4 regions of the Nonomuraea helvata genome follow, and region 1 is predicted to be linked to each of the others. Evidence: riboswitches for the same ligand, from Rfam matches in the RefSeq annotation. Region 1 holds a riboswitch; each other region holds the start of a gene.
What was found. A riboswitch is a leader RNA that binds a small molecule or an ion and turns the genes downstream of it on or off. The one in region 1 is predicted to bind cyclic di-AMP.

Region 1 (7,679 bases):
ACCCGCTGATCTCCCAGGCGATGATCGTCGGTGACGGCCGCCCCTTCGTCGCCGCCCTGATCACGCTCGACCCCGAGGCCCTGCCCGCCGGGTCCTCCGTGGCGGAGCTGCGCAAGGACCCCGCGGTGCTGGCGGACGTCCAGGCGGCGGTGGACCGGGCGAACCTGCAGGTGTCGAAGGCCGAGCAGATCAAGAAGTTCACGATCCTGGACGGCGACATCACCGAGGACAGCGGTCACCTGACGCCCACGCTGAAGGTCAAGCGCAACCTGGTCATGCGCGACTTCGCCAAGGAGATCGACGAGCTCTACGACGGCAATTAGGGCTCAGGCGCCTGGAGAAGGGTGCGGAAGCGGGCGGCCACCTGGTCCCACGCCCATTCGCGGACGATCCAGTCGCGCCCGCCCGCGCCCATCTTGCGGGCCTTCTCCGGGTCGCCCAGCAGCTCGACGATCGCCTGGGCGATCTCGCCCACGTCCTCGCCGTCCACGACCAGCCCGGTCTCGCCGGGCCGCACGGCGTCGGGCGCGCCGCCGGACGCGCCCGCCACCACCGGCAGCCCGGTGGCGGACGCCTCCAGGAACACGATCCCGAGCCCCTCCACGTCCACCCCCTTCCACCGGGTACGGCACGGCATCGCGAACACGTCGGCGGCCGCGTAGTAGCCGGGCAGCGCGGCGGCGGGCACCGTGCCGGTGAACCTGATCGACTCCCGCCCCGCCGCCAGCCGTTCCAGCCTCCCGCGGTGCGGCCCGCCGCCCACGAGCAGCAGCACCGCGTCGGGCACCGCCCGCAGCACCTGGGGCCAGGCCCTGATCAGCTGGTCCTGGCCCTTCCTCGGCACCAGCCGCGACACGCAGACGACCACCGGCCTGCCGTCCAGGCCCAGCTCGGCCTTGGGCGCGCCGGGGCGGAACTGCGTGACGTCCACGCCGGGCGCGAGCCGTACCAGCTTCTCCGGGGGGATGGCGGCGACCAGGCGCTGGCGGGTGTACTCGCCCAGGTAGGTCACCACGTCGGCGTGCTCGCCGATCCTGCGCAGCGCCGCGCGGAAGCCCGGCGCGCCCGCCCACGACGCCTCGTGGCCGTGCGTGAGCATCACCACCCGCCGCGCGCCCGCCGCGCGCAGGCGGGGCGCGAGCAGCCCGAGCGGCGCCGCCGCGCCGAACACCACGGTCCCCGCACCGTGCTCGGCCACCAACCGGGCCGCCCGGCGCGCGACGGCCGGCGCCGGCAGCATGAGCCGCGTCGGATGCCGCACGATCGGGTACGGCTGGCGCTCGTCGAACTCCTCGCAGCCCGGCCAGGCGGGCGCGTAGACGGCCACGCCCGGTGTCCGCAGGGCGAGGCCGTGCACGAACGACTGGATGCCGCCGGGTCTGGGCGGGAAGTCGTTCGTGACGATGAGGACCTTGGCTCCGGCACCCGGCTCCGCGATAGAACTCACTGCACTGGGACGCCGTTCAACGTGGCCCATGCGCGGGCCATGGCGATGCGCTCAGGGGTCGACGGGTGGGAGGCATAGAGCACATATTCCACCGCATCCGGCGACAAGTCGGAAACATTGGTGACGGCCAGGCGCTTCTGCATGGCGATGAACGTGGCCGGATCGCGCGTGAGATCGAGCGCGTGCAGGTCGGCCCTGGCCTCGATGTGCCGGCTGACCAGGTTCTGGGCGGGACCCATGATCAGCGAGCCGATGGTCATCAGCCCCATGATCGCGCCGACCGCGCGCGGGTCGCCGATCGACGTGACGCCCGTGCGGCGGCGTACCGGCTCGAACACCAGGAACAGCAGCATGGCGCCCAGAGCGGCGCCCAGGGCGCCGACGAACGTGCCGTACAGGACGTCGTTGTGCTTGGCGTGGCCCAGTTCGTGCGCCACGACCAGCTCGACCTCCCGCATCGGGGCCTTGAGCAGCGTGTCGTAGACGACGATCCGGCGCGTGGCGCCGAAGCCGGACACGTACGCGTTGAGCGCCGTCGTCCTGCGCGAGGCGTCGGCGATCAGCACGTCCTCGACGGGCACGCCGTCGCGCTGGGCCATGGAGAGCAGGCTCACGCGGAGTGCGCCCTGCCGCATGGGCGTGAAGTCGTTGAACAGCGGCTCGAACACCACCGGATAGATGAACGACATCGCCACCGTCAGCACGAAGGCGCCGGCGGCGGCCGGGATCCACCAGCGCCTGATCCTGCGGGCCAGCGCCATGAGCACGAGCAGCATGAGGCAGAGGAGGAACGTCTCGACGCCGATGTTCTTGAGCCGGTCGCCGGCCCATGACCCCCAGTCCTGGGTGGACAGGCCGTAGCCGCGCAACGTCGTCTCGAACCAGATGCCGAGCGGCAGCTTGAGCAGCTCGACGATGACGGTGATGACGACGACGCCGAGCACCACGCGTACCCACCACGGGCCCTTGAGCCACCGCACGGCCTTCGCGCCGAGCGGGGTGGCCACGAGCAGCCCGGCGATGACGAGCGTGAGCGCCAGCGACAGGTAGCTCGGCACGGTGGTGGCCGTGTCGAACGCCTCGGCCCTGGCGATCTGCGCGGCGGTGAAGTCACGCGCGGGGTCCGGCGGCCCGGAGGCGAGGAGGTGCCAGGGGGTGCTGAAGGCGGCCACGGCCACGATGATCAGGCCGAGCACCACGGCCGCCACCGCCGCCTGCCGCCTCAGCCGCGTCTCGTCCGCGGCCTCACGTGCCCCGTCCCCGTTCACAGATATCCCGTCCCCATGCCCCTGCCCCTCTTGAGCGTGAACGTCCACCGCCGCTCCTCCCCCTCATGCGAGCTGGTCCCGCACGTAGTCGCGCCACCGTGCGGTCAGCGTGGCCGCGGACAGCCCGAGAGCGGCGAGCGCCCGATCGACGCCGCCTGCCTGGGCATCACGGTAGAGCCTCACCAGCGTCCCCTCACCGAACCGGTCCGCGAGGAAGCGACACGCCAGCCAGGCCTCCTGGTACGCCCGCGCGAGCCGTACGGGGTCCCGGCCGTCGGCCGCGAAAGCGGCAGATCCGGGCAACTCCCCCGGCAACCGCCCGGAACGCACCTCGGCGGCCAGCTCGGCCGCGGCGGTCCGCACGGGGAGCCCTGAGTCGCGGTAACTGACGTAGTCGGCGAATCCCTCATAAAGCCACACGGGCAGGTGGTCGGTGCCCGCCGCGACGTGGGTGAGCTCGTGCGCGAGTACGACGTCCTTGCCGGTGGAGTTGAGCTCGGCGAAGAGCTCGGGGACGACGATCACCCGGCCGCCGTCGGCCAGCGCGGCCAGCCCGTCGATCCTGCCCACCCCGGCCAGCCGGGCGGCCTCCGCGGCGGAGCCGGGGACGACGATCAGCGGTCGTACCGGCCGGCCGAGCACGCCCGAGACCCGCTGCCCTGCCGCGTCGGCCCGGCGTGCGAGCTCGCGGAGCTCCCTATCCGGGGCGTGGTGGCCGACGACGACGGAGCGCGCTCCGTGGACCACGACCGCACCGTCACGCCACAGGTAGCGGGCCTCCTGCGGGAGGATCGGCGCATCAGGGGCGGGGGCGGCGGCGGGAGCGAGAGCGAGGAGCGCGATGGAGGCCACCGCGACCCGACGACTCATCCACCCGGACACGACGCCCGATCGTAGTCGGCCCACGGGAGACTTCAGCACAGAACGAACGAGCCCCGCCCGAAACGCGTTCGGGCGGGGGCTCGGTCAGATGCCGGGACGGACGGCGCCGACGAAGGACGTCTTGCGCCATCTGCTCAGCTTGTCGATGCGTACCCGTTCGCCTGTCCGCGGCGAGTGGACCATCTTGCCCTTGCCGACGTACATGCCCACGTGGCCGAGCCCGCTGAAGAACATCAGGTCGCCCGGCTGGAGGTGCCGCCAGGAGACCTTCTTCTTGATGCGGGCGAACTGGCTGTTCGTCACGCGCGGGATCTTCACGCCGGCCTTCTTCCAGGCGTACTGGACGAGGCCGGAGCAGTCAAACGAACCAGGACCTGTGCCTCCGTACCGGTACGGGTCACCGATCTGGTGCTTGGCCGCGGCGACGGCCTTGCGGGCCTTGGACTTCTGCCGGGCGACCTTGACCGCCCTGAGCGCCGCGGCCCTGGCCGACGTCGAGGTTCGGGCGGTGGTGGCCGCCTTGGCCGTCGAAGCGGTCGTGCTCGTTGCCGCCCGAGCCGTTGGGGCATGGAGGACCAGACCTGCGGCCGTCACGGTCATCGAGAGCGCTACGCCACTCACGGCAAGGCGGGACAGACGGGGGTTATTCGGGGACGTAGACAGGATTTCTCCTTGGGACTTCCACGAACGCCTACCGGGTTAGCTGACGGGTTCGGGCCTGGAAGTAGCCCTACGGCGCGATTCGCGCCGATTCACCCCTGATCCCTGGGAAACTGGGATCGCTGGGTCCCCGGCTCCGTGCCTCCTGGCTGCACGGATTCGGCAGGTCACCGCCCCGATCAAGGATTCGCATGGGGATGTGGGCGGTGGCCGGCGGATCTTCTGCTGTCTCGCTGGGAAGCGGGACGACGCCAGAAGGTACGCGGAACCGTCAAGAATCGGCAAAGCGAGACATGGCCTGTAAAGATCAGATAAAGGGGGCTGTAAGGCGAAAGGCCCCTGCTGAAAGGCCAGGTTCCGTTATCGGAATGTGACCCTGCTCACATTTGATTTCACGCTGCTGTGTCAGGCCTCAAATGTCGCATTTGTCACACTGAGACGGGAACGTTCCAAGGAGGACCTCCGGCAACGCCGGAGTCCCGCGAAGGGCGACTACGGGCGGACAGCGCCTACGAGACCGCTGCCGTAAGAGGAGAGCTTGACGACCTTGACCACGTCCCCGGTCTGGGGCGCGTGGACGATCTGCCCGTTGCCGGCGTAAATGCTGACGTGGCCCAGCCCGTTGCTGAAGATGAGGTCGCCGGGCTGGAGGTCGTTCAAGGAGACCTTGCGGCTGGCCCCCCACGCCCACTGCTGCCACGTCGTACGCGGCAGCGACACGCCACCGGCTCGCCACGCCGCCTGGGTCAGGCCCGAGCAGTCGTAGCCCCGTGGGCCGGTCCCGCCGTAGATGTACGGCTTGCCGACCTGGGCGTAGGCGAAGCGCAGGACGGCGGCGGCGTTGCCCGAGGCGGGGCCCGTGTACTTGATGCCGACGCTGTTGGGATTGCCGGGATTGTAGGCGTTCAGCTTGTTCAGCAGCTTCTTCTGCTCGCGGATCAGCTTCATGATCTCCGAGCGTTCCTTCTCGACGCCGTCCCGCTCCCTGTCGGCCGCCTCCAGCGCCTGCTCCGCCTTGTCGCGCTCCGTCTTCAGCCCGCGGTTCTCGCGGTCGAACGCGGCCAGCTTCGCCGCCTCCTCCTTCGAGATCTGCCCGGCCAGCGTCAGCCCCGTCAGCAGGGCCGAGGGGTCGTCCGTGCTGATCAGGCCGGGCAAGGAGGTCGGGTCGGTGCCGAGCTTGTAGCCGTTGACGGCCATGTTGATCACCTGGGCGCGCAGGTCCGCGACGGTGTCCAGCTTGCGCTTGTAGCTGTCGTTCAGCTTGGTGTAAGCGCCCTTGGCTTCCTTGTAGCGCTCCGTGGCGGTGTTGTACCGGTCGACGACCTTGTCGGCCTTGTCGTTGAGCTTCTCGAGCTTGGCCTTGGCCTGCCGGAGCGTCGGCTTGGGATCAGCGAGGGCCGGACCCATCGGGGACAGGAGCAGCCCGAACGCGAGACCCGCGGCAACCGGCACCCTGCCAAACCTCACTGTGTCGCCTCCCAGGGGATGATGTCTGGGGCGAAATAGTACAGAAGTGGCGGGTGAGGTCTCACCCAAAGAGGCAAATCGTGATGGAGGACCGAGCTGGATCGCCGGCCGGCCGGTCCGTAATCTAGGCCCGGCCCAGCCTGCGCAGCAGCAAGCCAGACGGAACGGGTCTGGCTCCCATCCGCCTGACGGACTCGGCCACCTCGCGGTCCGACGACACCACGGCGATGGCCCGGCCGGGCGGCTCGGCGCGGACGAGCTGGCGGATCAGGTCGTCGGCGATCTCCCCGGGCTCGCTGAACAGCACCCGCACCCCCCGGGGCGCCACCACCTGCACGGGGGCGTTGAGCTCGGCCCCGTCGAACACCACGGTCACCTCGACCCTGGTCTGCGCCACCAGCCCGCCGAGCCCGGTCATCAGCCGGTTGCGCTGGTCTGCGAGGGTGAGCGTGCCGTAGCCGGTCTTGGTCACGTTGTAGCCGTCGATGATCAGGTGGACCTGCGGCAGGGCCAGGAGCTGGTCGAGGAGCTGCGGGTCGTCGTCGGCGAGGGCGCGTGCCGGGACCCCGCGCACGCCGGGGCGCTCGCCGGTGACGGCGGCGACCGAGTCGGCGGGCCGGCTGATCATCGTGGGCAGGGCCAGCTCCCTGCGCAGTCCGGCGGAGGCGTCCTGGAGCGCGTCGAGCAGCACCCTGACGCGGGCGTCCTCGATGCTCCTGCCCTCGCGGGCGGCCCGGCGCGAGGCCTCGAGCTGCTTCTCCACGTCGGCCAGGCGCTCGCGCAGCCGCCGCAGCTCGGACTCGCCCGAGACGGAGGCGGCGGAGGCGGCCGACCTGGCCTCCTCGGCCGCGTGCTCCATCTCCTCGGCATGGCGGACCGCGGCCTTGGCCCGCTCGCGGGCCTCATGGAGCTTGCGCCGCAGGTCGGAGTTCTCCGCGCGGGCCGCCCTGATCTGCTCGCGCAGCCGGTCGGACTCCTCCTTGGCGGCGCTCTTCTGCGCGGCCAGCTGCTCGCGCAGCCGGGTGACCGCCTCCTCGCGCTCCGACCCCTCGGCCGCCGCCGCCGACTGCTCCAGGTCGGTGCGGGCGGCCTCGATCATCTCGGCCCAGCCGGGCGGCCGGGTGAGGTACGCGGCCGCGGCCACGAGCACGGGGTCGGCCGCGGGCGGCACGTTTCCCTCGGCCAGCGAGGCGACCAGCTCGGGCCAGCCGGCGGCCACCGACTCGGCCACCAGCTCCCGGAACTTCTTGTCGTTCTCCAGCTGCGCCGCGATGGGCGCGCTGCCGAGCTTGGCACGTTTGCGGGGGTCGAACTTGGCGATGCCGCGCAGCGGCGGAGGTATGGAGACAGCGGGCATCGTCCCGAGCACCTGAGAAGCCAGATCGACGACATTCAGCCGCACCTGCTCGGGAAGCGGGCGAGACAGGCCTTCACCCGCTGAACTCATCCCACTTGTCCCTTCGTGACATGCCCTTTCAGACAAGGGTACGGCTGCCGCGTACCTGACCGTAACGGTCATCCCTGTATGGACGAGCGCTTGGTTGGCGGTATACGACTGAGCCGGAGCCTGGGAGGCCGACCGTGACAGATGAGATCCGCACCTCCACCCGCGACCTGGAAGAGCTGCGCGAACGCCTGGCCGTCTGGCTGGGCGGCAGGGTCGGCGCACGTGCTTCGGTGTCCGAAGTGTCCAGGCCGTCCGAGAACGGCATGTCGAGCGAGACCCTGTTCTTCACGGCCGACTGGGGCGGAGGGGGAACGCGCTGCGTAGCCAGGCTCGCACCTGCGGTGGAGTCCGTTCCGGTGTTCCCCTCGTACGACCTGCGGACACAGTTCGGGATCATGCGCCTGGCCAGGGAAAAAGCTGGGATTCCAGCGCCCAGGGCCCTCTGGTACGAACCTGACCCCGCCCATCTCGGCACGCCGTTCCTCGTCATGGAGCGCGAGGACGGCGA
Region 2 (7,679 bases), on a different contig from region 1:
GCGCAGGTCCAGGCGGGCCCCGTCGAGCGCCTGGACCGCCCCGTACCTCTTGGAGATGCCTGTCGCCGAGAGCATCTACTGGATGCCCTGCTTCGCGCACGCGGCCTTGACCTCGGCCGTGCAGATCTGGGCAGGCGTGTAGAAACCGTCCTTCACGATCGTGTCCTTGATCTTGTCGGCGGTGATGGGGATGGGGTCGAGGAGGAAGGCGGGGATGTCGGCGGCGCCGTTGTTGACCTTGGCGGGGGCGGTGGGCTGCTCGCCCTTGGCGAGGGCGACGGCCAGCTCGGCGGACTTCTCCGCCTCAGCCCTGATATCCAGATATATGGTCATGTACTGCTCGCCCGTCAGGATGCGCTGCACGGCGGCCAGCTCGGCGTCCTGCCCGGTGATCGGTGGGAGCTGCTTGTAGCCCGCGCGCTTCATGGCCGCGATCGCGCCGCCCGCCATGCCGTCGTTCGCGGACAGGACGCCCGTGATGTTGTCCTTGCCGAGTGCCGTGATCGCCTGCTCCATCTGCTGCTGCGCCTTGTCGGGGCTCCAGTCCGGCGTGTCGAACTCCCTGCCGACCTTCACCTTCCCGTCCAGCACGCTCTTGGCGCCCTTCTTGTAGTCGGCCGAGCTGGGGTCGGTCGGCGAGCCGTGGATCATCACGATCTCGCCCTTCGCCGCCGTCCCCTTGGCGTTCATGGCGTCGAGCAGCGCCTGGCCCTGCATCTCGCCGACCCGCACGTTGTTGAACGAGACGTAGTACGCGTAGTCGATGCCCGAGATGAGCCGGTCGTAGGCGATGACCGGGACCTTCTTCTGCTTGGCCTGGTTCACCAGCGGGGCCACCGCGTTGGCGTCCACGGCGTCGAGGACGAGGACGTCGGCCTGCTGGGTGAGCGCGGCCTCGACCTGCTGCTGCTGTTTGGGCGCGTCCTGCTCGGCGTTGCTGTAGAGGATCTTGCAGTCGGGGCAGAGCGACTTGACCTTCGCCTCGAAGAGCGGACGGTCGAACGCCTCGTACCGGGTGGTCTTGGACTCGGGCAGGAACAGCGCGATCGTCTTGCCGCCCTGGCTCTGCGTGGTCGTGGGGCCCGTGCCTGTGTTGGTGCCTGTGGTGTTCCCGCAGGCGGCGGCCAGTAAGACCGCCGCGACAGGGATTGATCGCCATGCTCGGTGCATCGCACTTCGTCCTTCCGAATGTGCCGCCCCTGTGCTTGGTAAGAAAGGTAATTTACTATCAGCCTCGTTGGCTAGATTTCTTTCGAGGAGGTTCGACGATGCGGGGTGACCTGGGCAATCCGCGCCTGCTTCGGGTGCTGAACGAGCGCCGCCTGCTCGACCACCTCCAGGAGCACGGCCCCGCCTCCCGTGCCGACCTCGCCAAGATCACAGGCCTGTCGAAGCCCACGGTCTCCGCGGCCCTGGCCGGGCTGGAGGAGGACGGGCTCGTCCATCTCGTCGGGGAGCTCTCCGGCCGTCCCGGACCCGTCACGTCCCTGTACGACGTGAACGCCGCCGCCACCCACGTCGCCGGCATCGACATCGGCCGCGACTGGATCAGGGTCGCCGTCGCGGACCTTCGCGGCACGTTCGCCGGCCGGACAGACGGGCGCAACACCGCGCGCACCTCCGCCGAACTCGCCCTCCTGGTCGGCGAGCTGTGCCGGGCGGCAGCACGGGAGGCCGAGCTCGACTGGCCGGCCATCGCCTGCGCCGTCGTCGGATCGCCCGGCGTGTACGACCCCGCGCTCGGCCGTCTGGAGTTCGCCCCCAACCTGCCAGGACCCGACCTGGCCGAACGCCTGCGCGCCACGCTCGAGGTGGACCTCGTCATCGAGAACGACATCAACCTGGCCGCCGTCGGCGAGCACGTGCACGGGGAGGGGCGGGGGAAGTCCGACTTCGCGCTCGTGTCCATCGGGACCGGCGTCGGCATGGGCATCGTGATCAACGGCGAGCTGTACGTCGGCGCTCGCGGGGCTGCAGGCGAGGTCTCCTACGTGCCCGCCGCGGAGGAGCCCGCGCTCCCGCCCGACGACGCCCTGGCCCACGGCGCCACTGAGGCGGTGACCGCGGCTCCCGGCGTCGTCCGCGCGGCCCGCGCCGCCGGGCTGACCCTGGACACGGCCAAGGAGGTCTTCGCCGCGGCGGCCTCCGGCGACGCCGTGGCCCGCTCGGTGGTGGAGGCCGAGGGCCGCCGCATCGGGGGATTGCTGGTGGCGGTCGCGGCGGTGCTGGACCCCGAGGTGATCGTGCTCAGCGGCGGCGTGGGCCGCAACCTCGACCTCCTGGGCGCGGCCATCGAGACCCGGATCGCCGAGCTGGGCCCGCTGCGGCCGGCGGTGGTGGCCAGCACGCTGGGCGACAGCGGCGTCCTGCTGGGCGCGGTCGCCCACGCCAGGACCCGCGCCTGGGACCTCATCTTCGACGCCCGCCTTCCCTGAGCACGGCTCGGGGAAGGCGGGCGTGTGCGCTGCCTACAGGGTCGCCTTGAACGTGGCGGGCGCCGGAGCGCTGCGCTGCTCCTTGAGCCTGGCCCAGAGGCGTACGCCCTTGGGGTCGGGGCGGACGGCGCCCACGAAGGACTCCCTGCGCCAGTCGCTCAGGCGCTCTTCCTTGACCACGTCGCCCGTGTGCGGCGAGTGGACCATGTAGCCGGGCCGGGAGATCATCCCGACGTGCCCGAGGCCGTGGAAGAAGACGAGGTCGCCGGGCTTGAGGTCCTTCCAGGCGATCTTCTTGGAGAACGCGCCGTACTGTTCGGCGGCGGTGCGGGGGAGCTCGATCCCCCCGTGCTCGTACGCCCTGAGCATGAGCCCGGAGCAGTCGTACCCGCTCGGGCTGGCGCCGCCCCACACGTACGGTGTGCCGCGTTTGCTCATGGCGAAGTCGACGGCGATCTTCCAGGCGGGTTTCGGCGCCTGCTGTTCCCGGATGCGTTTGATCTCGGCGCCGGTCAGTGTGGTGGGGTCGGTCAGAGTGGTGGGGTCTTCTTTGGGGGAAGCCTGGGCAGGGGTGGCCAGCAGGAGCCCGGCGGCGCCCACCGCCAGGGCAATGGCAATGCGAGACAGGGGTCTGTCCTTCCATGCGGCCGGCCGGGTTAGCTGACGGGCTCGGGCCTGGAAGTAGCCCTACGGCGGTGGGTGCCGATTCGCCCCAGGGGGGAAGTGGGTCCCCGGCTCCACGCAACCGCTGCGTGGATTAGGCCCGATGGACTCTAACGAAACGGTCAAAGAACCGCAATACGCACAAAACGGACGTCCGAGAAATGAGATGGAGTGTTCGTCAGTCGAGACGACGCGGTAAGGTACGGCCCATGGAGTCGCGTAACATCCGTCTGGCAGTCATCCCCGGCGATGGCATCGGCACCGAGGTCGTAGCCGAGGGCCTCAAGGTCCTGGAGGCAGTGGGCACGAAGATCGAGCCCACTCACTACGACCTGGGAGCCGCACGCTACCACCGCACCGGCGAGACCCTGCCCGACGCGGTGCTGGAGGAGCTGCGCGGCTACGACGCGATCCTGCTCGGCGCCGTGGGCGACCCCAGCGTCCCGCCGGGCATCCTCGAGCGCGACCTGCTGCTCAAGCTGCGCTTCGAGTTCGACCACTACGTCAACCTGCGCCCGGTCAAGCTGTTCCCCGGCGTGGATACCCCGCTGGCCGACACGCCCGCCGAGGACATCGACATGATCGTCGTCCGCGAGGGCACCGAGGGCCTCTACGCGGGCACCGGCGGCGCCATGCGGCGCGGCACGCCGTACGAGATCGCCACGCAGGAGTCGCTCAACACCGCCTACGGCGTCGAGCGCGTCGTGCGGTACGCGTTCGAGAAGGCCAGGTCGCGCCCCCGCAAGAAGCTCACGCTCGTCCACAAGACCAACGTGCTCACCTACGCCGGCGATCTGTGGCAGCGCACGGTCAACCGCGTGGCGGAGGAGTTCCCCGAGGTCACGACCGACTACTGCCACATCGACGCGGCCTCGATGTTCTTCGTGAGCCAGCCCGAGCGGTTCGACGTGATCGTCACCGACAACCTGTTCGGTGACATCATCACCGACCTCGGCGCGGCCATCGCCGGCGGCATCGGCCTGGCCGCCAGCGGCAACATCAACCCCGAGCGGACCGCGCCCAGCATGTTCGAGCCGGTGCACGGCAGCGCGCCCGACATCGCCGGTCAAGGCAAGGCTGACCCGACCGCGACCATCCTGTCCGTCGCCATGCTCCTCGACCACCTCGGCCGGCACGCCGAGGCGGCCAAGGTCGAGCAGGCGGTGGCCGAGGACATCGTCGAGCGGCTGGCCGGCTGGGCCGGCCGGACCACGCACGAGATCGGTGACGACATCACCGCGCGAGTATCCGGCTAGGACCGCCTAGCCCCGAGAGCGCCTGGTGGTCCGCGAAGGACCGCCGGGCGCTTTTTCGCGTCCAAACGGCCTAACCACCCCATTGGCCGCTTGCCATCCCATATAGCGAGACAATAAGAAGTACGGGGCTGCCCGCGGGCAGCGCCGACCACCGTCGCCTATCCGCAGATTTCTGTAGGTTTGGGCAGATTTCGCAGAGAGAAGGACCTCCGTCATGACCATCGCTCAGAAGCTCAGCTTCGACGTGCAGCTATCCGACCACGCTCGCACCGCGGCCGAGCGAGAGCAGGTACTGGCGAACCCCGGTTTCGGGCAGATCTTCACCGATCACATGATCTCGATCGACTACACCGAGGGGCAGGGCTGGCACGACGCCAGGCTCATGCCGTACGGCCCGCTCTCGCTCGACCCGGCCACCTCGGTCTTCCACTACGCGCAGGAGCTGTTCGAGGGGCTCAAGGCGTACCGCCAGACCAACGGCTCGATCGTGACGTTCCGCCCGTACGCCAACGCCGCCCGCTTCAACCAGTCGGCCCTCCGGATGGCCATGCCGGAGCTGCCCGAGGAGACGTTCGTCGAGTCGCTCGAGCTCCTCGTCGAGACCGACAAGGAGTGGGTGCCCACGACCGAGGGCCACAGCCTCTACCTGCGCCCCTTCATGATCGCCACCCAGGCGGGGCTGGGCGTCAACTACCCGTCGAAGATGTACAAGTACATGGTGATCGCCTCCCCGGCGGCCTCGTACTTCGCGGGTGGCATCAAGCCCGTCTCGGTGTGGCTGTCCACCGAGTACACGCGCGCCGCCCCCGGCGGCACGGGCTTCGCCAAGTGCGGCGGGAACTACGCGGCGGCCTTCGTGGCGCAGCGTCAGGCGGTGGAGAACGGCTGCGACCAGGTGGTGTGGCTGGACGCCCACGAGCACAAGTACGCCGAGGAGATGGGCGGGATGAACCTGTTCTTCGTCTTCGGCGACAAGCTCGTCACCCCCGCGCTGACCGGCACCCTGCTGCCCGGCATCACCAGGGACTCGATCCTGGAGCTCGCCGGCGACCTGGGCCTGGAGACCGAGGAGCGCCTCATCTCGGTCGACGAGTGGCAGGAGGGGTGCGCGTCCGGGGAGCTCACCGAGGTGTTCGCGTGCGGGACGGCGGCCGTCGTGACGCCGGTGGGCTCGGTGAGGGGCGCGGACCGCTCCTGGACGATCGGGGACGGCACGCCCGGTCCCGTGACGATGCGGGTGCGTGAGGACCTCGTGGGCATCCAGTACGGCGCCCGCCCCGACACCCACAACTGGATCCACAAGGTCGCCTAGCGTGAGGTGGCCGGGTCCTCTCGGGGCCCGGCCCGCACGTTCTCGGCTAGTTCTTCCTGATCATCGTCATCCCGTCCGCGACGGGCAGCATGAGCACGGTCACCCGCGGGTCCTCGATCACCAGGTCGTTGAACTGCCTGATCTCCACGGTCGTCGTCTCGTCGTGCGCCGGGTCCGCCACGTGCCCCCTGCGCAGCGTGTTGTCCGCCAGGATCAGCCCGCCGGGCCGCAGGCGCTCCATGACCAGCTCGTAGTAGCCGGGGTAGTTGCCCTTGTCGGCGTCGATGAAGGCCAGGTCGATGGGCTGGTCGAAGGCGGTGAGCGTCTCCAGCGCGGGCCCGAGCGTGAGCGTCACCCGGTCGGCCACGCCCGCCCGCTCCCAGTAGCGGCGGGCGACGGACGTCCACTCCTCGCTCACGTCGAAGCAGTGCAGATGACCACCGGACAGCCCTCTGGCGATGCACACGGACGAATAACCGGTGAACGTACCCACCTCCACGACGACCTGGGGCGCCACGAGCTGGGTAATCATGGTGAGGAAGGTGCCCTGATCGGGGGAGATCTGCATGCCGGCGGCGTCCCCCGTGGATTCGGCCGTCTCCTTGGCGAGTTCCTCCAGCAGGGGGTCGGGCGGGGTGGAGTGGGCGAAGACGTACTGGGCGACGGCGGGGTCAAGGAGATATGCCTTCATGTGGCCATTCTTCCGGTTTCAGGTAGGGGCTGCGCGATCAACGAGGTGAGAGTGGGCAGATGATGAAGCGGTTGCTGGCGGTGGCGCTCGCGTGCGTGGCCCTCGCCGTACTCGGGGCGCTGGCGTTCTCTGAGCCGGGCGAGTCGTCCGAAGGGGTGCGGCTGGCCCGGCAGGTGGACGGCTCGATGGTCCTGGCCGACCGGTCGGGCACCGCTCCCGTGCTCGACCTGTACGAGGACTTCGACTGTCCCATCTGCAAGGAACTTCACACCAGAGTAGACACGACCCTCAGGAAGCTCGCGATGGAGGGCAAGGTCAAGGTCGTCTTCCACCCCGTGACGATCTTCAGGGACGAGCCCATGCGCTCGAACTCCATCCGCGCCGCCGCTGCCGCCCGCTGTGTCCCCGAGGAGAGCTGGCTCGCCTTCAGGGACGAGCTGTACGCCATGCAGCCGGCGCCGCACGGCGAGGCGTCCGGGTTCGCCGTCGAGGACCTGGTCAAGGCGGCCAGGCAGGCGGGGGCCTCGGTGGACGAATGCGTCAGGGCGCAGTCGTACGCGAAGGCCCATCTGGAGGAGACCGCGAAGGTACGGCTGGAGGGCACGCCGACGGTGCTGCTCAACGGGCAGGCGCTGGGCAACGAGGCATTCGACGCGGCGACTCTGGAGCGCGTCATCACCGGTGGCAGCGGCGTCACCGTGTAGCGGACTGTCCCAGAGGGTGAGATCGGTGTGCCAGATGGTGAATCCATGTGGCAGACTGGGTGGCACCATGTTCTACGGTCTGCTCATTATCGGCAGGCGCGCTGGCTGAAAAGGGACACCGCCAGCGCGCAGACCTCTCACGTCCGTGAGGGGTCTTTTTGTTTTCCAGGAACTCTCCAGGGACCTTCCCAGAGAACTTTGCGAACTTTCGAGAGAAGAGAGACTGATGGCCGACGACCGGTTCCACGTCTACGACACGACGCTGCGTGACGGCGCCCAGCAGGAGGGGCTCAGCCTCACCGTCGCCGACAAGCTTGTCGTCGCGCGCCAGCTGGACGGCCTGGGCGTCGGATTCATCGAAGGGGGCTGGCCGGGCGCCAACCCCAAGGACACAGAGTTCTTCAGGCGCGCTCAAACAGAGCTCGACCTGAAGCACGCGCAACTCGCCGCGTTCGGTGCGACCCGCCGGGCCGGTGTGCAGGCAGCCGACGACCCATTGGTGGCCGCGTTGCGCGAATCCGGCGCGCCGGTCGTGACCCTTGTCGCCAAGAGTCACGACCGGCACGTGGAGCTGGCCCTGCGCACGACTCTCCAGGAGAACCTCGCGATGATCCGCGA
Region 3 (7,679 bases), on a different contig from region 1:
GACCGGCTGCGGCGACGCGTACTGCGCCGGATTCCTGACAGGGCTCCTGCACGGCCAGGACGTGCTGACCGCGGCCCGCTGGGGCACGGCCGCCGCCGCCCGCGTCGCCACGGGGCTCGGCTCGGACGCCGGCCTCACCGACCTCGACTCGACTCTAAGGATCCTCGGATGACCGACGCAGAACTCCGCCAACGGGCCTTGAAGGTCGTCCCCGGCGGCATGTACGGGCACCTCAACGCCGCCCTCTTCGCCCCGGGCTTCCCGCAGTTCTTCGAACGCGGCGAGGGCTGCCGCCAGTGGGACGTGGACGGGCGCGAGTACATCGACTTCATGTGCAGCTGGGGCCCGATCGTGCTCGGGCACCGGCACCCGCGCGTGGAGGAGGCCGCCGCCAGGCAGGCCGCGCTCGGCGACTGCCTCAACGGCCCCGGCCCGGTCATGGTGGAGCTGGCCGAGCTGCTCGTGGACACCGTGCCCAGCGCCGACTGGGCGATGTTCTCCAAGAACGGCACCGACGCCACCACCCAGGCCCTCATGGTCGCGCGGGCCGCCACCGGCCGGACCAAGGTGCTGATGGCGCACGGGGCCTACCACGGGGCGGACCCCTGGTGCACACCGTCCGTGTCGGGCACGACGCCCAACGAGCGGGCGGATCTGGTGGAGTTCACGTACAACTCCCTCGAGTCGCTGGAGGCCGCGGCGGCGAGCGTGGAGGGGGACGTGGCGGCGATCATCGTGACGCCGTTCAAGCACGACTCGTTCGAGGACCAGGAACTGGTGGAGCCCGCCTTCGCGCGCGGCGCCCGGGCCCTGGCCGACCGGCTCGGTGCGGCGCTGGTGATCGACGACGTGCGGGCGGGGTTCAGGATCGACCTGCGCGGCTCCTGGGAGCCCTATGGCGTACGCCCTGACCTGACGGCCTGGTCGAAGGCCATGGCCAACGGCTACCCGATCGCGGCCGTCACCGGCACGGACGCGCTGCGCGGACCTGCTCAGACGCTGTACTCCACGGGCTCGTTCTGGTTCTCGGCGGTCGCGATGGCGGCGGCCAAGGCGACCATCGAGACCCTGCGCGACGAGAACGGCATCGGGGCCATGGAGCGGGCCGGCACGCAGCTCCGCGAGGGGCTGTTCGCGCAGGCCAAGTCCCACGGGTTCGTGGTGAACCAGACGGGGCCGGTGACGATCCCGTGGCTCAGCTTCGACGGGGACGCCGATCTCTCCGTCGCGATGCACTGGAGCGACGCCTGCCTGCGGCACGGGGTCTACCTGCACCCATGGCACAACTGGTTCATGTCGGCCGCGCACACGGAGGCGGACGTGGCCAAGGCGCTCGAGGGCACGGACCAGGCGTTCGCCGAGACCCGCGCCCACTTCGGCTAGCCCCCGTCGCGACGGAGAGCGGGGGTCAGGTGGCGGTGAGCTTGGTGATCTCGTCCACGAAGGACGGCCAGAGCGGGCGCGGCAGGTCGTGGCCCATGCCCGGGTAGGTCACCAGACGGGCGCCGGGGATGGCCGCGGCCGTGGCGTGGGCGGCGGCGACCGGGATGAGCTGGTCGGCCTCCCCGTGCACCACCAACGTGGGCACCCGTACGCCCGCGAGCAGCTCCGTGCGGTCGGGCGAGGCCATGATCGCGGCGAGCTGCCTGGCCGTGCCCTCGGGGTCGAAGCAGCGGTCGTACGCCAGCCCGGCCAGCTCACTGATCCTCTCGTGGTCCAGGTCGAACCCGGGCGAGCCGAGAACCGACCAGGTCCGCAGCGCGTGGGCCAGCACCGCTTCGCGACCGGCGGGCGGCCTGGCCATGAGGGCGGCGAGTGCGGCCTCCGTCGGCGGGGCCACCGAGGGGCCGGGCGTGGACATGATCGAGGTCAGGGTGAGCACCCGCTCGGGGTGGCGGATGGCCAGGGCCTGGGCGATCATGCCGCCCATCGAGGCGCCGGCCACGTGCGCGGCGGGCCAGCCGAGGGCGTCCATGAGCCCCGCCGCGTCGTCGGCCAGGTCGTCCAGCAGGTACGGCGAGGGCGCCCCCAGCGCAGGAACGCCCTCGTCATGGAAGTGGGTGGACAGGCCCGCGTCGCGGTTGTCGAACCGTACGACGTGATGTCCCTGCTCTGCCAGCAGCTCGCAGAGCCCTTCGTCCCAGTGGATGAGCTGCGCGCCGAGCCCCATGATGAGGAGCAGGGGACGGCCCTCGGGCGAACCGAAGCTCTCGTAGGCGATGTCGATGCCGTTCGCGGCTACACGGGTGGTCACGACGACCAGAATGACATTCTGGTAGCAGCCCGTAAAGGTCAGAGCTTGATGAGGCTCCGGACGCGGTCGCTGGTGAGCGCCAGGCTGCCGCCCGCCACGGCCACGGCGCCGGCCACGATGGCGGCCGCGGTCTTCGAGACCGGTGGTGCGGGCACGTCCTGAGCGGCCGCGGGCTCGGGCGCGGGCGGCTCGGCCGGGTTGTCGTCCTGCTCGGCCCAGGCGCCGGTCGAGAACGCGACCGGGTAGTTCTTCTTGCCGGGCCCCTTGCCCCACTTGGTGATGACGTAGTCGACCTTGATGTGGCCCTCGCCACCGATGCCGTCGACGCCCAGCGTGTCGGAGTTGAAGGTGCCGCCGGTGAGCTCCGCGAACGTCTTGGCGTCCAGGTCCAGCATGACCCCGCTGCTGGAGGGCGCGCCCGGGCCACGGTCGCCGACGAAGAAGGGCAGCTTCTTGCCCTTGTAGATCGCGTAACCCTCGGTCATGAGCGGCCAGCTCGGGCTGGCGGCCAGGCCCTTCTGCATGGGCTTGCCGCTGGCGGGCAGACCGGTGTCACCGGCCCTGCCGGAGGAGTCGTCCCAGAAGTACGAAGCCGTGGTCGAGCCCTTGAGCAGAACCCTGTCCTCAGTGTTCGGATCGGCGTGAGCCGCGGTGCCGGCGATGGTCAGCGCGCCTACCGTGGAGGCGGTGATCAGAGCGAGTGAACGCAGGCCAAGACATGCAGACATGAAAAGTAAAGTCCTTCGCGACGGGGGCAGGGGAGGTTGCGCTCACTCGAAAAAGGGCGTAGCAGGGCAAAGCACCTGGCAAGGGGGAAAGCTACGCAGAGCGCGGAAGGAGCCTGGGGAAGGGGCCGCTCAGGAGGCGGCGACTATCACGCTGTCCGAGGGTTCGACGCGATCGTCCAAGTCGTTAACATGTCCTCTCCATCTCGCCTACCGGGTTAGCTGGCGGGTTCGGGCGTGGAGATGCCCTACCGACACACGGTCGGATTCACCCCAATTGCGGTGGGTCCCCGGTTCCCGAGCATTCGGGATTCGGCGCCAGCCGGCTGTTCCTCCTGGATGAGGTCCACGCCACCGGCTGTGAATTGGCCAACACTCTAACCACGCATTCCGGACATACGCAAACACTTCGTCATGAATCGGGCAGAAGATCTACCTACCCCGACATAGAAAAAAGGGGGCACGGCGCTGCCGTACCCCCTGAAATTGACCAGTCTCAGCCGCCGCTCTTGCGCCTGAACGATCTTTTACTCGCAGCCGGACCGTGCGACCCGTGGATCTTCGACGAGTCACCGCCCCTGCCACCCGCGCCCGAGCCCGCCTGCTGGTTACGCTTGCGCTCCAGCGCCTCGCGGAACTTGCGCTTCAACTCGTCCTCGGGAGTCTCGCTGACTTCCTGCTCCGGTGTATCCGCCATGAGGACCTCCATGGTGTTGGGGACACTCACAGCTTCGCATGGGCCCGCTTATGACGCGAAACCGGCTTCCACCCTGCTCTGCGGGACTGCCGGGACCTCCAGCCGCCTGCCCGGCATCGCCACCAGCGCCACCAGCGCGATCACCGCACCCGCCACGCCCAGCGACGGGATGACCACGGCCGCGGCGGAGGCGTGCGCGGCGGCCAGGCCGTGCACGGGCGCGTCCGCGGCGACGGTGGAGCCGTAGAGGGTGCCGCCGACAGCCAGCGCGACGGAGCCGCCGATCTGGCGGAAGAAGGTCAGGTTCGCCGAGGCGGTGCCGATGTACTGCGGCTCGACCGACTGCTGCGCGGCCACGGTCAGCCCGGACAGCATCGGGCCCATGCCCAGCCCGATCAGCAGCATCCAGCCCGCCAGGAGCGCCCCGCCGGTGTGCGCGGTCAGGTTGACGCAGAGCAGGGTGCCCGCGACCAGCAGGAACGGCGACACGACCAGCCACGGCTTGTAGACCCTGGTCCTGGACATGAGCGCCCCCATGAGGGCGCTGCCCACGACCATCGCCAGCGTCATCGGGTAGATCCTCAGCCCGGACTCGGTGGCACTGACGCCCAGGGACTCCTGGAAGTAACGCGGCAGGAACACGACTCCCGCGTACATGCAGAAGGCCGTGCAGAACGACGTGACGTTCACGAGCGTGTAAGTACGGTTGCCGAACAGGTGCATGGGCATGATCGGGCTGGCCGCCCGCCTCTCGACCAGCACGAACACCGCGAGCAGCGCGAGCGCGAGCGCGATCGGCCCGGCCACGGCGGCGTCGGTCCAGGTGTGCCGGTCCAGGCCCTTCTCCGTCAGTCCCAGCAGCAGCGCGCTGATGGCCACGGTGAAGACCGCGATGCCCGCGTAGTCGGGACGCCCGCCTCCGGTGCCCGGCCGGTGCGGCAGGCGGAGCACGACGATGGCGATCAGCGCGAGACCGAGCGGCACGTTCACGTAGAAGGACCACCGCCAGCTCGCGTGGTCGGTGAACAGCCCGCCGAGGAACGGCCCCGCCAGGTACGTCAGCCCCATCACGCCGCCGAGCGCGCCCTGCACGCGGGCGCCGCTCCTGCCCGGCCCCGGAGGGAACATGTCCATCACCAACGCCATCGACAGCGGCAGCAGCGCGCCCGCGCCGAGGCCCTGGAGCGCGCGGAAGCCGATGAGCTGCGCCATGTCCTGGGCCGCCCCGCACAATGCCGAGCCCGCCACGAACACCACCATCCCGACCAGCAGCAGCGGCTTCCTCCCGTGCTGGTCGGAAAGCCGGCCGTAGAGCGGCACCGTCACCGTCGAGGTGAGCAGGTACGCCGTCACCACCCAGACGTAGAGCGTGCTGCCGCCCAGCTCGCTGGTGATGCGCGGCAGGGCCGTGCCGACGATCGTCTGGTCGAGCATCGCCAGGAACATCCCGCCGAGCACGGCGAGCAGGACGAGCCCGTTGCCACGAGACTTCATGTCAGTATTCACATGTGAAGATTGACATGTAACTCCTTACATGTCAACTCTTCGATATGCTGGCGGCCATGTCCCTGCGGATCGCGCTGCTCGGGCTGCTCGAGGCTGTGGGCCCGGCGAGCGGTTACGACCTGGCCAAGAAGTTCGAGCACTCGCTCAACCACGTCTGGCAGGCCGGGCACACGCAGATCTATCCCGAGCTGGTGAAGATGGCCGCCGACGGGCTCGTGGCGATCGAGTCGGAGGGCGCGAGGGGGCGCAAGATCTACGCGATCACCCCTGAGGGCACGCGTGAGCTGCACACGTGGCTGGTCGAGCACCCGCCCACCGTGACGGTACGCAACGAGGTCGCGCTCCAGGCGTTCCTGCTGCCGCTGCTCGCCAGGGACGAGGCGATCGCGGTGGTGGAGCGGATCAGGGACGGGTTCGCGGCGCGCAGCGTGGCGCTGCAGTGCTACACCGAGGGCGGGGTCGGCTCATACGCGGCGAAGCTCGGCCTGAGCCAGGCCAGCGCCGGATTGGCGTGGGCCGAGGAGACGCTGGCCGAGCTCCGGCGCTGAGTCCCACGTTCAGGAGCGGGTGAACGCCAGCAGGCGGAAGACCGGGTCCGGGCTCGGCCGCCCCTGCCCGTGCCCCACGAAGCTGCTCTCGCCGCTCGGCCGGAGCCCGTGCCTGGCCGCCTCCTCGACCACCAGCTCGGCCCGGTCCGACGGCTCCCGGCGCCCTCCCGGGCCGTGGGCGGCCCGCTTGTCGACCGTCGTGACGAACACTCCCCCGGGCCGCAGCACGCGGGCGGCCTCGGCGATCACCGGGCGGGCGTCGTCCAGCAGGTGCAGCAGCCAGATCGTGGTGACCGCGTCGACCGAGCCGTCCCGTACGGGCAGCGTACGGGCGTCGCCCAGCACCACGTCGGCGCGCCCGGCGGCGATCCGCGCCATCCCCGCGGAGGTCTCCACCCCGAGCACCCGCAGCCCCCGCCCGGCCAGCTCCCTCGTGACCAGCCCGGTGCCGCAGGCGACGTCGAGCAGCGTGCCGCCGGGCACGAGGCGCCGGACGGCGTCGGCCGCGGCCACGGCACGCCGCAGCCCGCCCCTGGTCTCGTCGTAGCGTCCGGCCTCGAGGTCGTAGTCGAGCACGGCAGGTCCTCCCGGGGTCGAGGTGCTGCCGATCAAGATACGCGTCCTGGGTAAAGGGGAACCGTTCGGTTCCTGGTGTTGCGTTGGAGCGGCTCAGGAAATAGAACCCGGCATGACGCTCAAGCCCCCGGTCCTGCCATGAGCCTCCTCGGCCGTGACCTGGCGGTGGATCTGGGGGGCGCGAGCACGCGGATCTATGCCCGCGGCAAGGGCATCGTGCTCGACGAGCCCTCGGCCGTCATCCTCGACGACCGCACCGGCAAGGTCATCGCGTACGGCGCGGACGCGACCGGCGCGGAGGCGTGCCGGCCGGTCTCCGGCGGCCTGCCGGTCGACGGGGAGCTCACGCGGCGCATGGTCCGGCACTTCCTGAGCAAGGTGCACCGGCGTCCGTTCGCCAGGCCGCGCCTGGTCATGGCGCTGCCCGACGGCTGCACCCCCATCGAACGGGCGGCGCTGAGCGACCTGGCGTTCGAGGCGGACGCCAGACGCGTCGTGCTGATCCCGCACTCGCTCGCGGCGGCCCTCGGCGCCGGGCTGCCGGTCGACAGTTTCGCCGGGCACATGGTGATCGACATCGGGCGCGACTCGGCCAGGATCGCCGTGCTCTCGTCCGGCGCCGCCGTGACCACGGCTTCCGTCCCGGGCGGCGGTGAGGCGGTCAACAGGGCCATCGTCCGCCTGGTCGAGCAGGAGCACGGCCTCCTCCTCGACGAGCACGAGGCCGAGTCGGCCAAACGCGACATCGGCACCGAGTGGAAGCCGCTGGACCGGCACGTGACCGTGCGCGCCCGCGACCCGGACACCGGCCGCGAGCGCGAGGTACGGCTGCCGGTCCAGCAGGTCTACGAGGCGACCAGGCAGCCGGTCGAGGCGATCGTGCGGGCGGCGATGGAGACGGTCGAGCGGTGTCCGGCCGAACTGGCCGCGGATCTCGGGGGGCGCGGCGCGGTGCTGCTGGGCGGCGGCGCGCTGCTGCGGGGGCTCGCACGGCGGCTGCGGGCGTCACTGAAGATGCCGGTACGGAGAGCGGAGCGGCCGCTGGAGTGCGTGGCGTTCGGACTGGGACGGTTCGTGGACGACATGGGCCTGACCGCCCGGCTCCGCAGTGGGCTCACTTGGGCCGGCCCGGACAGGTGACCGCCGCTCAGCTGATCAGCAATCCAGGGGTGCTGTCCCAGCCCGTCACGGCGAGGAGGCGGCGCACCGCGGGAGAGGCCGGGTCGAGGATCAGCCTGCGGGGCGGGGATAATCGGGCGGCGGCGGCCACGATGACGCGCAGCCCGGACACGTCGATGAAGGCCAGCTCCCCCAGGTCCAGGCGGATGTCCTGGTCGCCTTCGCGAATCATGCCGTGCAGGGCTCCGGCGAGG
Region 4 (7,679 bases), 380 kb from region 1:
CCGACGACGAACCGGATCGCGTGCGGGATCATCAGCCCGATGAAGCCGATGCCGCCGACGACGCTGACCACGGTGGCCGTGAGCAGCGACCCGGCCACCAGCAGCCCGATCCTGAGCGTCGCGACCGGCACGCCGATGGCGATGGCCGCTTCCTCGCCGGCCAGCAGCGCGTTCAGTGCGCGGCCCTGCACGACCAGCCAGAGCAGGCAGCCGGCGATGAGCAGGGCGGGCACGGTCAGGTCGTGCCACGAGGCGCCCGCGACGCTGCCCATGAGCCAGAACATCATGCCCTGCAGCTCGGTGGGGTTGAGCTGGAGCTGCACGAACGTGGTGGCCGCGGTGCACAGGTAGCCGACGGCGACGCCGGTCAGCACCAGCCAGGAGTCCAGCAGCCGGCCCGCGCGCTGGGCCAGGACGTACACCAGCAGGGCCGACAGCATGGCGGCGGCGAAGGCCGCGCCGGTGACGCCGAGCACCCCGGCCAGCGCGGTGCCGCCGAGCGCGGGGACCAGCACGGCCCCGAGGGAGGCCGCCGAGGAGACGCCCAGCACGTACGGGTCGGCGAGCGGATTGCGTACCAGGGACTGCAGCGCGACCCCGGCCACCGACAGGCCGGCCCCGGCGAGCGCGGCCAGCAGCGCACGCGGGGTGCGGATCTCCCAGACGACCTGGCTGAGCAGCGGGTCCGCCTGCGCGCCCCTACCAGACAGATGCGCCCAGACCACGCCCCAGACCTGGCCGAGCGGAAGGTTGACCGAGCCGACGGAGATGCCCGCCACCAGGGCCGCGACCAGGCCGGCGGCCAGGGCGGCCAGCAGCAGTCCGGTCGCCGGCCCGGAGACGAGATGCGGGCGTCGGGACGTCAGGGCGTCACTCACCGGCGTGGACCACCTTGGAGATCTTCTCCACGGCCCAGGCGTTGAGCGGGCCGAGGTACACGCCGTCGGAGACCACCGCGTATGTCCTGGACCTGGACGCGGCCCACTGCGGGTAGGCGGCGAACAGTTCGGCAGCCTGCTTGTCGCCGTTCTCGTCCGGGGTGAACAGTCCGACCACGAGCACGTCGACCTGGGCGGTGGCGAGCTGCTCCTTGTTGAGGGTGCGGGTCATGTCCGCGGACTGTCCGGCGAACGCGTTGACGCCGCCGGCGGCCTTGATCACGTCGTCGTAGATGCCGCCGGTCATCACGGCGGGCAGCCCGTTGGCGTTCATCATGGACATGCCGGGATAGGTGATGAGCACCTTCCTGGGCGGCAGGCCCGCGACGCGGGTGCGTACGGCCTCGACGCGGGCGCGCAGCTTGCCGATCAGGTCGAGCGCGCGGTCCTGGACGTCGAAGATCCGCCCCAGCAGGGCGATGAACTCCAGCGAGGAGTTGATCGACTGGTTGCGGTAGGCGCGCCGCTCCTCCTCGGTCGCCTCGGGCTTGCCCATCGCGCAGTTGACCGGGTTGACCAGCGAGGTGATCCCGGCGGCGGCGAGCTGTTCACGGGTGGCGAACCCCTTCTTGGCGTCGAACCCGCCGGACCAGGTGGACACCACCAGGTCGGGCTTGAGCTTGAGCACCTGCTCGGCGGGGACGTCGAAGTTCTTGTTCATCGTCAGCCCGCCGGTCGGCAGCGCCTTGATCTTGCCGATCATGGACGGGTCGTCGGAGACGCCGTAGCTCTGGGCGTTGGCGAGGATGCTCTTGTCGAGGCCGAGCAGGATGAAGCTCTCCACCTCACCCACGCTGGTCCCGTTCAGGATCAGGACGCGCTGTGGCGGCCGTGCGAAGGTGACCCGCGTTCCGCAGTTGTCGAAGGTCAGGGGATAGCCGGTACGTCCGGCGGACGTGGTGGAGATCTCTATGGATCCGCGGTCGGAGCCGCCGGGGGCGCCGCAGGCGGCGGCGGTCAGGGCCACGAGTGCGGCCAGGACGATGCCAGATTTCATCACGTGTGCGCTTTCTGGGGGTCGAGTCTGGACAGGCGCGCGCCGCAGCAGGCCACGGAGGTGGCCGGCGCGGCGGCGCCGGGCTGGTGGCCGGAAGACCCCACAGATGGCGGAACGAGATCGCACGGGCAGGGCGGACGACTGCTCGACGGCGCGCTGAAGCCCAGGCAGCACTCAGCGGCGCGGCCTCTTACGGGACGCTCGATGGCGTAGCCTGACGAGCCGGCTCGGACAGCCGGCCCACGATCTCCGGATCACACGACCACTGCGGGTCCGGCCTGCCCTCCAGGCGGCCCCCGGAGCACGAGGACGTGCTTCAGGAAGAGCCGGATACGCGCGCCTTCGTGCTCGCGCGCTCGCGTGATCGCTCGCGGCCGGGTGGAGATCCATCCGGCCGCCATGAAGAACAGGACCAGCAGCGGGCGCAGCACCCATCCGGCCAGCTGCCGGACCAGGGCGCACAGGCCCGCCTCCAGCCACCGCAGCCAGACGGAGGTGAGCACCACGCTGGTGGCGTGCACGAGCAGCATCCCGAAGCCGGGGAAGCCGGTGGCCTCCGTGTGGTCCATCCCGCTCATCCCGGCCATGTCCGCACAATGAGCCGCCGCAGCCTGCCGGGCGGAGCTCTGGGAGAGCAGGGTGTGCAGGATGACCTGTGACGCGGCCGTCGCGGGGAGGATGGAGGACAGCGTGCGTTCGCGTCCGGTCAGGGCCAGCGCGGGCAGCAGGAGGAGCAGAAAGCCGCCCGACGCCGCCGCCGGGTCGAAGGAGCCTCCGCCGGCCAGGTGTCCGAGCGTGGCGAGAGCGGCGCACGTGACGGCGAAGCTCGCCGCGCGCACCCACCTCACCACAGAGAGCGGACCCATCGTGGCCAGATCCTCCCACACCGTCGCCCAGGTCTGGAGATCAGATGACCTCTCGCCGCTGCCGGATCAGGCCGGCGTGCGCGAAGAGGGGTACGCGGCCCGCCGTTCCCTGGTTCAGTTGAGGTGCGTCGTGCGGGCCAGGCTCGAGGCCGAGCGGGTGCTGCCAAACTGGTGGGGTGAGTGACGACGGTCGCCCCGCCCCGCCAGTGACCAGCCCTTCCATCGTGGTGCTGACGATGGCCAGGCGCATCGAGAACGAGCTCGGCTCCGCTCTCGCGCCGCTGGGCCTGACGGTCAGCCGGCTGGGGCTGCTGGGGCACATCTCCGGTGTGCCCGGCGCGTCGTACAGCGATCTGGCCCGCATGTCGGGCATCACGGTGCAGAGCGTGCACGCGGCAGTGAAGGCGCTGGTGGCGGCGGGGCTGGTGCACGACCACACCGTCCGGGCGGGCTCGGCGTCCGTGATCGAGCTGACGCCGGACGGCTCCCGCCTGCTCCAGGCAGCGACGGACGTGGTGGGCGAGGTCGACGAGCGGCTGTTCGGCCCTGCGGCCGATCCCCTCCAGCGCCGGCTCGGCCAGGCGGTCCTCGCCGCCTTCACGGGCGAATCGGCTGGCTGACGGTCTCTCGAGCAAGCCAACCTTCAGGGTGACTGAAGCATGCTCTAAGCTTCAGGTAGCCTGAAGGTTGGAGGAAGATATGTTGCTCGAACATGTCCTGCTGTCCGTGCACGTGCTGGGCGGCATCGTGTTCGTCGGGGGCTCGGCCGTGGCGACGAGCCTGTTTCCCCGCTACGCGCCCGCGCTGGACGGAGAGGGACGCAGCAGGGACGTCGCCGTCGCCCTGCACCGCATTACCGGCGGGTATGCCGTCTTCGGCCTCATCGTGCCGCTGGTCGGCATGATCATGGCCGGCGTCCAGGGGCGGATGGACGAGATCTGGATCATCGTCTCGATGGTCCTCACCGCTGCCGCGGCGCTGCTGCTCGCCACGCAGATCTACCCGCGCCAGCGTCAGGCGCTCGCCGACCCCGGCGACGGCGACTCCGCACGGCTGCGCCAGCTGAGCATGGTCTCCGGCTTCTACAACCTGGCGTGGGCGATCGTCGTGGTCCTGATGATCGTACGGCCCGGCTCCGGCGCGGGGGCGTGAGCCCGATGCGCCTCCTGCGGATCGCCGCGCGGCCTGCTCGCTCAGCGCGCCCTGCGCGCGCAGCAAGGCTGAGGGCGGGGTGTCACTTGCGGGGACGGATCGCCGCCCGTACGGCGGTGTAGATGACGAGCCAGAGCACCGCCAGGAAGACCAGGTACTGGATGATTTCGGGGAGACCGATGTTCATGCTCGCAGCGTAGGCGGCCACGATTGAGGAACTGTTGAGGATCGGTTGGCAGGAGCCGGCACCCCGGCGGCTCGCCGGCGAATCCTTTTGCGGTGTGGGGGCCTCTTATGGAGTGATGACCACGCTGACAAGGAGATGGGGTATGGGTGACGTCGTGATCCCGGCTGCGCGTCGGGCGCTTTTCACGACCTTGCACCGGTGGCAAGGGCGCGGACGTGGCTGACCGCTCGTGGGCGAGCGCGCAGCTCATCGAGGCCGCGCAGGCCGGTGATCGCGAGTCGATCACCGCGGTCATCCATGGCGCCCATGCGCATGTGCGCCGCTTCGCGGAGCATCTCTGCGCGTCCCCACAGGACGCCGAAGACGCCGCACAGGAAGCGTTGATCATTCTCTACCGGAAGATCGGCTCGCTGCGCGCCACTGGGGCGCTGGCGTCGTGGATGTTCAGAATCGTCCGGAACGAGTGCCTGCGCCGCGGGCGGCTGCTGTTCGACCGCGACGAGGAGGCCGGTGCCGGTCTGATGACCTCGGCCGAGGACGAGGCCATCCGGCGCCTGGAAGCCGAACTCGTCGCGCAGGCGATCAGGGAGTTGCCAGAGGTTCAGCGCAGAGTGTTGATCATGCGGGATGTGCTCGGCTACCCGGGCCGGAGGGTCGCGGAGGTCCTCGGCCTGAGCAACGCCGCCATGAAATCCCAGCTGCACCGGGCTCGCACCCGGCTCCGGCTCAGCCTGGGCGACATGACCGGCCCCGCCGGGGGCCCGCATGACTCCGAAGCCGCCGGCGCCTGACCTGAGCCGACGCATTTCCACGATCCCGAGATTGAAGGGGAAGTTCCGCCATGCTCGAAACCGGATCGCCCGCACCCGACGTGGTGCTGGAGGACACCGACGGCCAGGCTGTGCGCCTGTCCGACCATCGCGGCGATCATGCCGTGCTCATCTACTTCATGCGGTCGACGTCGTGCCCGGTCTGCAACGGGCACGTCCAGGATCTCATCCGGTGCCGCGACGAGCTCGCGGCTGACGGCGCCCAGGTGTTCGTCGCGGTTCCCGAGGACCGCCAGGAAGCGGCCGCGTGGAAGGCCAGGCGCCGGGTACCGCTCCCCGTCCTCACAGGGCGCCGGGGCACCCCGCACGAGATGATCGGCCTGAGCAGGAAGGTCTTCGGCTCGCTGCAGCAGTCGGGCAGCATCCTCATCGATTCCCAGGGCGTCATCCGCCACGCTCACGGCGCCACCATGCCCACCGGCGGCTACGACAAGAACGGGATCATGGCCGCTGTGCGGGGTCTCCGCGCCGGCAGAAGCGGCTGACCGCGAGCCGGCCGCCCACCGACGGGCTCCGGCGCGTAAGGTGCCCGAATGATCGAGATACCGGAGGGGTTCGCCCGGAGCACCGTCGAGCGGGAAGGAGAGCCCGGGGCGGCGTGGCTCGCCGAGTTGCCGGCGATCGTGGAGGAGCTGCTGGCGCGCTGGGGATGCGTGCCGGACGGTGCGGTCATGCACGGGGGCGTCGGGGTCGTCGTCCCGGTGCGACGGCGGGGCGGCGCGTGACGGTCGCCGGGCGGATCAACCTCCGGCTGGCCGTCCCCGCGCCACCCGGCCTGCCCCGGCTGCGGGAGCAGGCGGACGCCTGGGAGCGGCGGCTACGCCAGGATGCCGAGGATCTGCCGCGCACGCTGCCACCGCATGCTGGACGTCTTCGCCGAGGCGGCGGAGATCGATCGGGAACGCGTCCGGCGCTGGGCCCAGTTCCATGCCGTCCAGGCTGCGTTCTGGGGTCGCCGCCACGGATTCCGCATCGCGCGCAGCGGGCCACGACTGGACTGGCTCGCCGAATTCGCTGACCGCCTGGCGGAGTCGCTCACGGAACGCCCGATCGGCCCCAAAGTCTAGAAAGGACAAAGACCAGGTAGTCAATCATTCATATTACGGGGGTTTCGCGCGAATATCCGCCGGTGCTGCTTGCACCTTTACATGCCATTCGAATACTTTCGTGCTACTTAGGCGTATCTGCGGCAGAACCAGACGCCGCATGGCGCCTTCCGCATTGCCCAGACCGCGCTTCACCTGCGCGAACGACGTCGCGTAGATATGGCGCGGCCGCCGAATCCGCGAGCTCGCGGAACCGGGGACCCGCAGTTTCTCTGGGGTGAATCGGCGCGCTTCCGTACGGGGCGCCCATAGGGCACTTCCACGCCCGAACCCGTCAGCTAACCCGGTAGGCGGCATGGAAGCAAGGAGCAATCCGCCCTATGGTGAAGAACATCTTCACGGGTGCCCCGCAGACCGGAAACCTTTCCCGCTTCGCCCTGTGCATGAGCGTCGCCGTGGGCGCGGGCCTCGCCGGTACGCCGACCTTCGCGGTCCATCACCGGCCCGACACGCGAACGTCGCAATGGGGCACCCTTCAGAAGTCTCCCGGCCAGGTGACCGCGCAGGAAGTGATCAGAATCGCCGAGTCCCAGATCGGCGTGGCCGAGAACGCCGCAGGCGGCGGAACCCCGTTCCAGAGCTGGTACATGTCATCGCCCCGGGCGGCGGAGACCGTGGCCCGCGACGGCGGCACGCCGCAGTCCTACGCCAACGCGCCGTGGTGCGCCATGTTCGTCGCCTGGGTCGGTGAGAAGGCCGGCGCCCGGCCGACCGTCGGCTGGGACGCCTACACCGTCACCTGGGCCAAGTGGTTCGAGGCCAACAGGCGCTGGGGCGCCGTCCCCAGGCCCGGTGCCGTGGTCTTCTTCGCCTGGCAGACGAAGAGCATCAGCGGCATCGAGCACATGGGCCTGGTCAAGCAGGACAACAGGAACGGCACGATCACCACGATCGAGGGCAACACGGACGACGGCCGGGTGGAGGTGCGGATCCGGCCCACGTCCCAGGTCGTGGGCTACGGCTATCCCCAGTACAAGCCCTGACGGACCCGGCCGCCCTGGCCTGCTAGGGGCGGACCGCGCCGAGGAGGCGGGTACGCCAGTAGTCGTCGAGGTCGACGACCTTGATGACGTCCCCGGTCTGGGGCGCGTGGACCATCTTGCCGTTGCCGGCGTACATGCCCATGTGTCCCAGGCCCTTGCTGAAGAGCAGGTCTCCGGGCTGCAGCCGGTCGAGCGGGACGCGGCGGGCGGCTCCCCAGCCCCACTGCGTCCAGGTGGTGCGGGGCAGCTCGACGCCCGCCCGGCGCCAGGCGGCCTGGGTCAGGCCGGAGCAGTCGTACGAGCCCGGCCCGGTGCCGCCGTACCGGTACGGCTTGCCCACCTGGGCGAAGGCGAACTGCAGCGCTAAGCGGGCGTTGCCGGAGGCCGGGCCGGTGTACTCGATGCCGGGGCTGTTGGGGTCGCCGGTGTTGAAGGCGCCCAGCCGGCGCAGGAGCTTGGTCTGCTCCTTGACCAGCTTGTCGACCTTCGCCTTCTCGTCGCCCACCTGGTCGCGCGCGCTGTCGGCCTCCGCCAGGAGGAGCTTGGCGTCGTTGCGGCGATCGCGCAGCTCCTTGGTGGCCGCGTCGTAGGCCCGGATCTTCGCCGCCCTGGCCTCGGCG

Region 2: another riboswitch for cyclic di-AMP. It lies ahead of ABD830_RS24630 (C40 family peptidase); the one in region 1 lies ahead of ABD830_RS05785 (C40 family peptidase).
Region 3: another riboswitch for cyclic di-AMP. It lies ahead of ABD830_RS23475 (hypothetical protein); the one in region 1 lies ahead of ABD830_RS05785 (C40 family peptidase).
Region 4: another riboswitch for cyclic di-AMP. It lies ahead of ABD830_RS03915 (CHAP domain-containing protein); the one in region 1 lies ahead of ABD830_RS05785 (C40 family peptidase).

The regions. Positions count from the first base shown of each region.
Region 1 covers NZ_BAAAXV010000001.1:1,264,327-1,272,005, forward strand. Annotated here, with positions in the region: gene ABD830_RS05765 (AMP-dependent synthetase/ligase) at 1-323, shown strand, start outside; gene ABD830_RS05770 (glycosyltransferase family 4 protein) at 320-1,447, opposite strand; gene ABD830_RS05775 (M48 family metallopeptidase) at 1,444-2,763, opposite strand; gene ABD830_RS05780 (hypothetical protein) at 2,779-3,585, opposite strand; gene ABD830_RS05785 (C40 family peptidase) at 3,682-4,218, opposite strand; cyclic di-AMP (ydaO/yuaA leader) riboswitch at 4,271-4,432, opposite strand; gene ABD830_RS05790 (C40 family peptidase) at 4,750-5,709, opposite strand; gene ABD830_RS05795 (NYN domain-containing protein) at 5,849-7,171, opposite strand; gene ABD830_RS05800 (phosphotransferase family protein) at 7,306-7,679, shown strand, end outside.
Region 2 covers NZ_BAAAXV010000005.1:1,128,502-1,136,180, reverse strand. Annotated here, with positions in the region: gene ABD830_RS24645 (ATP-binding cassette domain-containing protein) at 1-75, opposite strand, end outside; gene ABD830_RS24640 (sugar ABC transporter substrate-binding protein) at 76-1,170, opposite strand; gene ABD830_RS24635 (ROK family transcriptional regulator) at 1,269-2,435, shown strand; gene ABD830_RS24630 (C40 family peptidase) at 2,469-3,035, opposite strand; cyclic di-AMP (ydaO/yuaA leader) riboswitch at 3,066-3,209, opposite strand; gene ABD830_RS24625 (3-isopropylmalate dehydrogenase) at 3,308-4,354, shown strand; gene ABD830_RS24620 (branched-chain amino acid aminotransferase) at 4,569-5,666, shown strand; gene ABD830_RS24615 (O-methyltransferase) at 5,713-6,357, opposite strand; gene ABD830_RS24610 (DsbA family protein) at 6,417-7,061, shown strand; gene cimA (citramalate synthase) at 7,288-7,679, shown strand, end outside.
Region 3 covers NZ_BAAAXV010000005.1:888,984-896,662, forward strand. Annotated here, with positions in the region: gene ABD830_RS23460 (carbohydrate kinase family protein) at 1-172, shown strand, start outside; gene ABD830_RS23465 (aminotransferase class III-fold pyridoxal phosphate-dependent enzyme) at 169-1,383, shown strand; gene ABD830_RS23470 (alpha/beta fold hydrolase) at 1,409-2,254, opposite strand; gene ABD830_RS23475 (hypothetical protein) at 2,293-2,982, opposite strand; cyclic di-AMP (ydaO/yuaA leader) riboswitch at 3,172-3,307, opposite strand; gene ABD830_RS23480 (DUF5302 domain-containing protein) at 3,476-3,676, opposite strand; gene ABD830_RS23485 (MDR family MFS transporter) at 3,725-5,170, opposite strand; gene ABD830_RS23490 (helix-turn-helix transcriptional regulator) at 5,239-5,730, shown strand; gene ABD830_RS23495 (class I SAM-dependent methyltransferase) at 5,740-6,342, opposite strand; gene ABD830_RS23500 (rod shape-determining protein) at 6,445-7,446, shown strand; gene ABD830_RS23505 (STAS domain-containing protein) at 7,454-7,679, opposite strand, start outside.
Region 4 covers NZ_BAAAXV010000001.1:880,432-888,110, reverse strand. Annotated here, with positions in the region: gene ABD830_RS03965 (FecCD family ABC transporter permease) at 1-878, opposite strand, end outside; gene ABD830_RS03960 (ABC transporter substrate-binding protein) at 871-1,935, opposite strand; gene ABD830_RS03955 (hypothetical protein) at 2,190-2,801, opposite strand; gene ABD830_RS03950 (hypothetical protein) at 2,803-2,985, shown strand; gene ABD830_RS03945 (MarR family winged helix-turn-helix transcriptional regulator) at 2,978-3,421, shown strand; gene ABD830_RS03940 (hypothetical protein) at 3,501-3,953, shown strand; gene ABD830_RS03935 (RNA polymerase sigma factor) at 4,356-4,931, shown strand; gene ABD830_RS03930 (peroxiredoxin family protein) at 4,982-5,455, shown strand; gene ABD830_RS03925 (hypothetical protein) at 5,504-5,695, shown strand; gene ABD830_RS03920 (hypothetical protein) at 5,831-6,037, shown strand; cyclic di-AMP (ydaO/yuaA leader) riboswitch at 6,236-6,384, shown strand; gene ABD830_RS03915 (CHAP domain-containing protein) at 6,397-7,059, shown strand; gene ABD830_RS03910 (C40 family peptidase) at 7,082-7,679, opposite strand, start outside.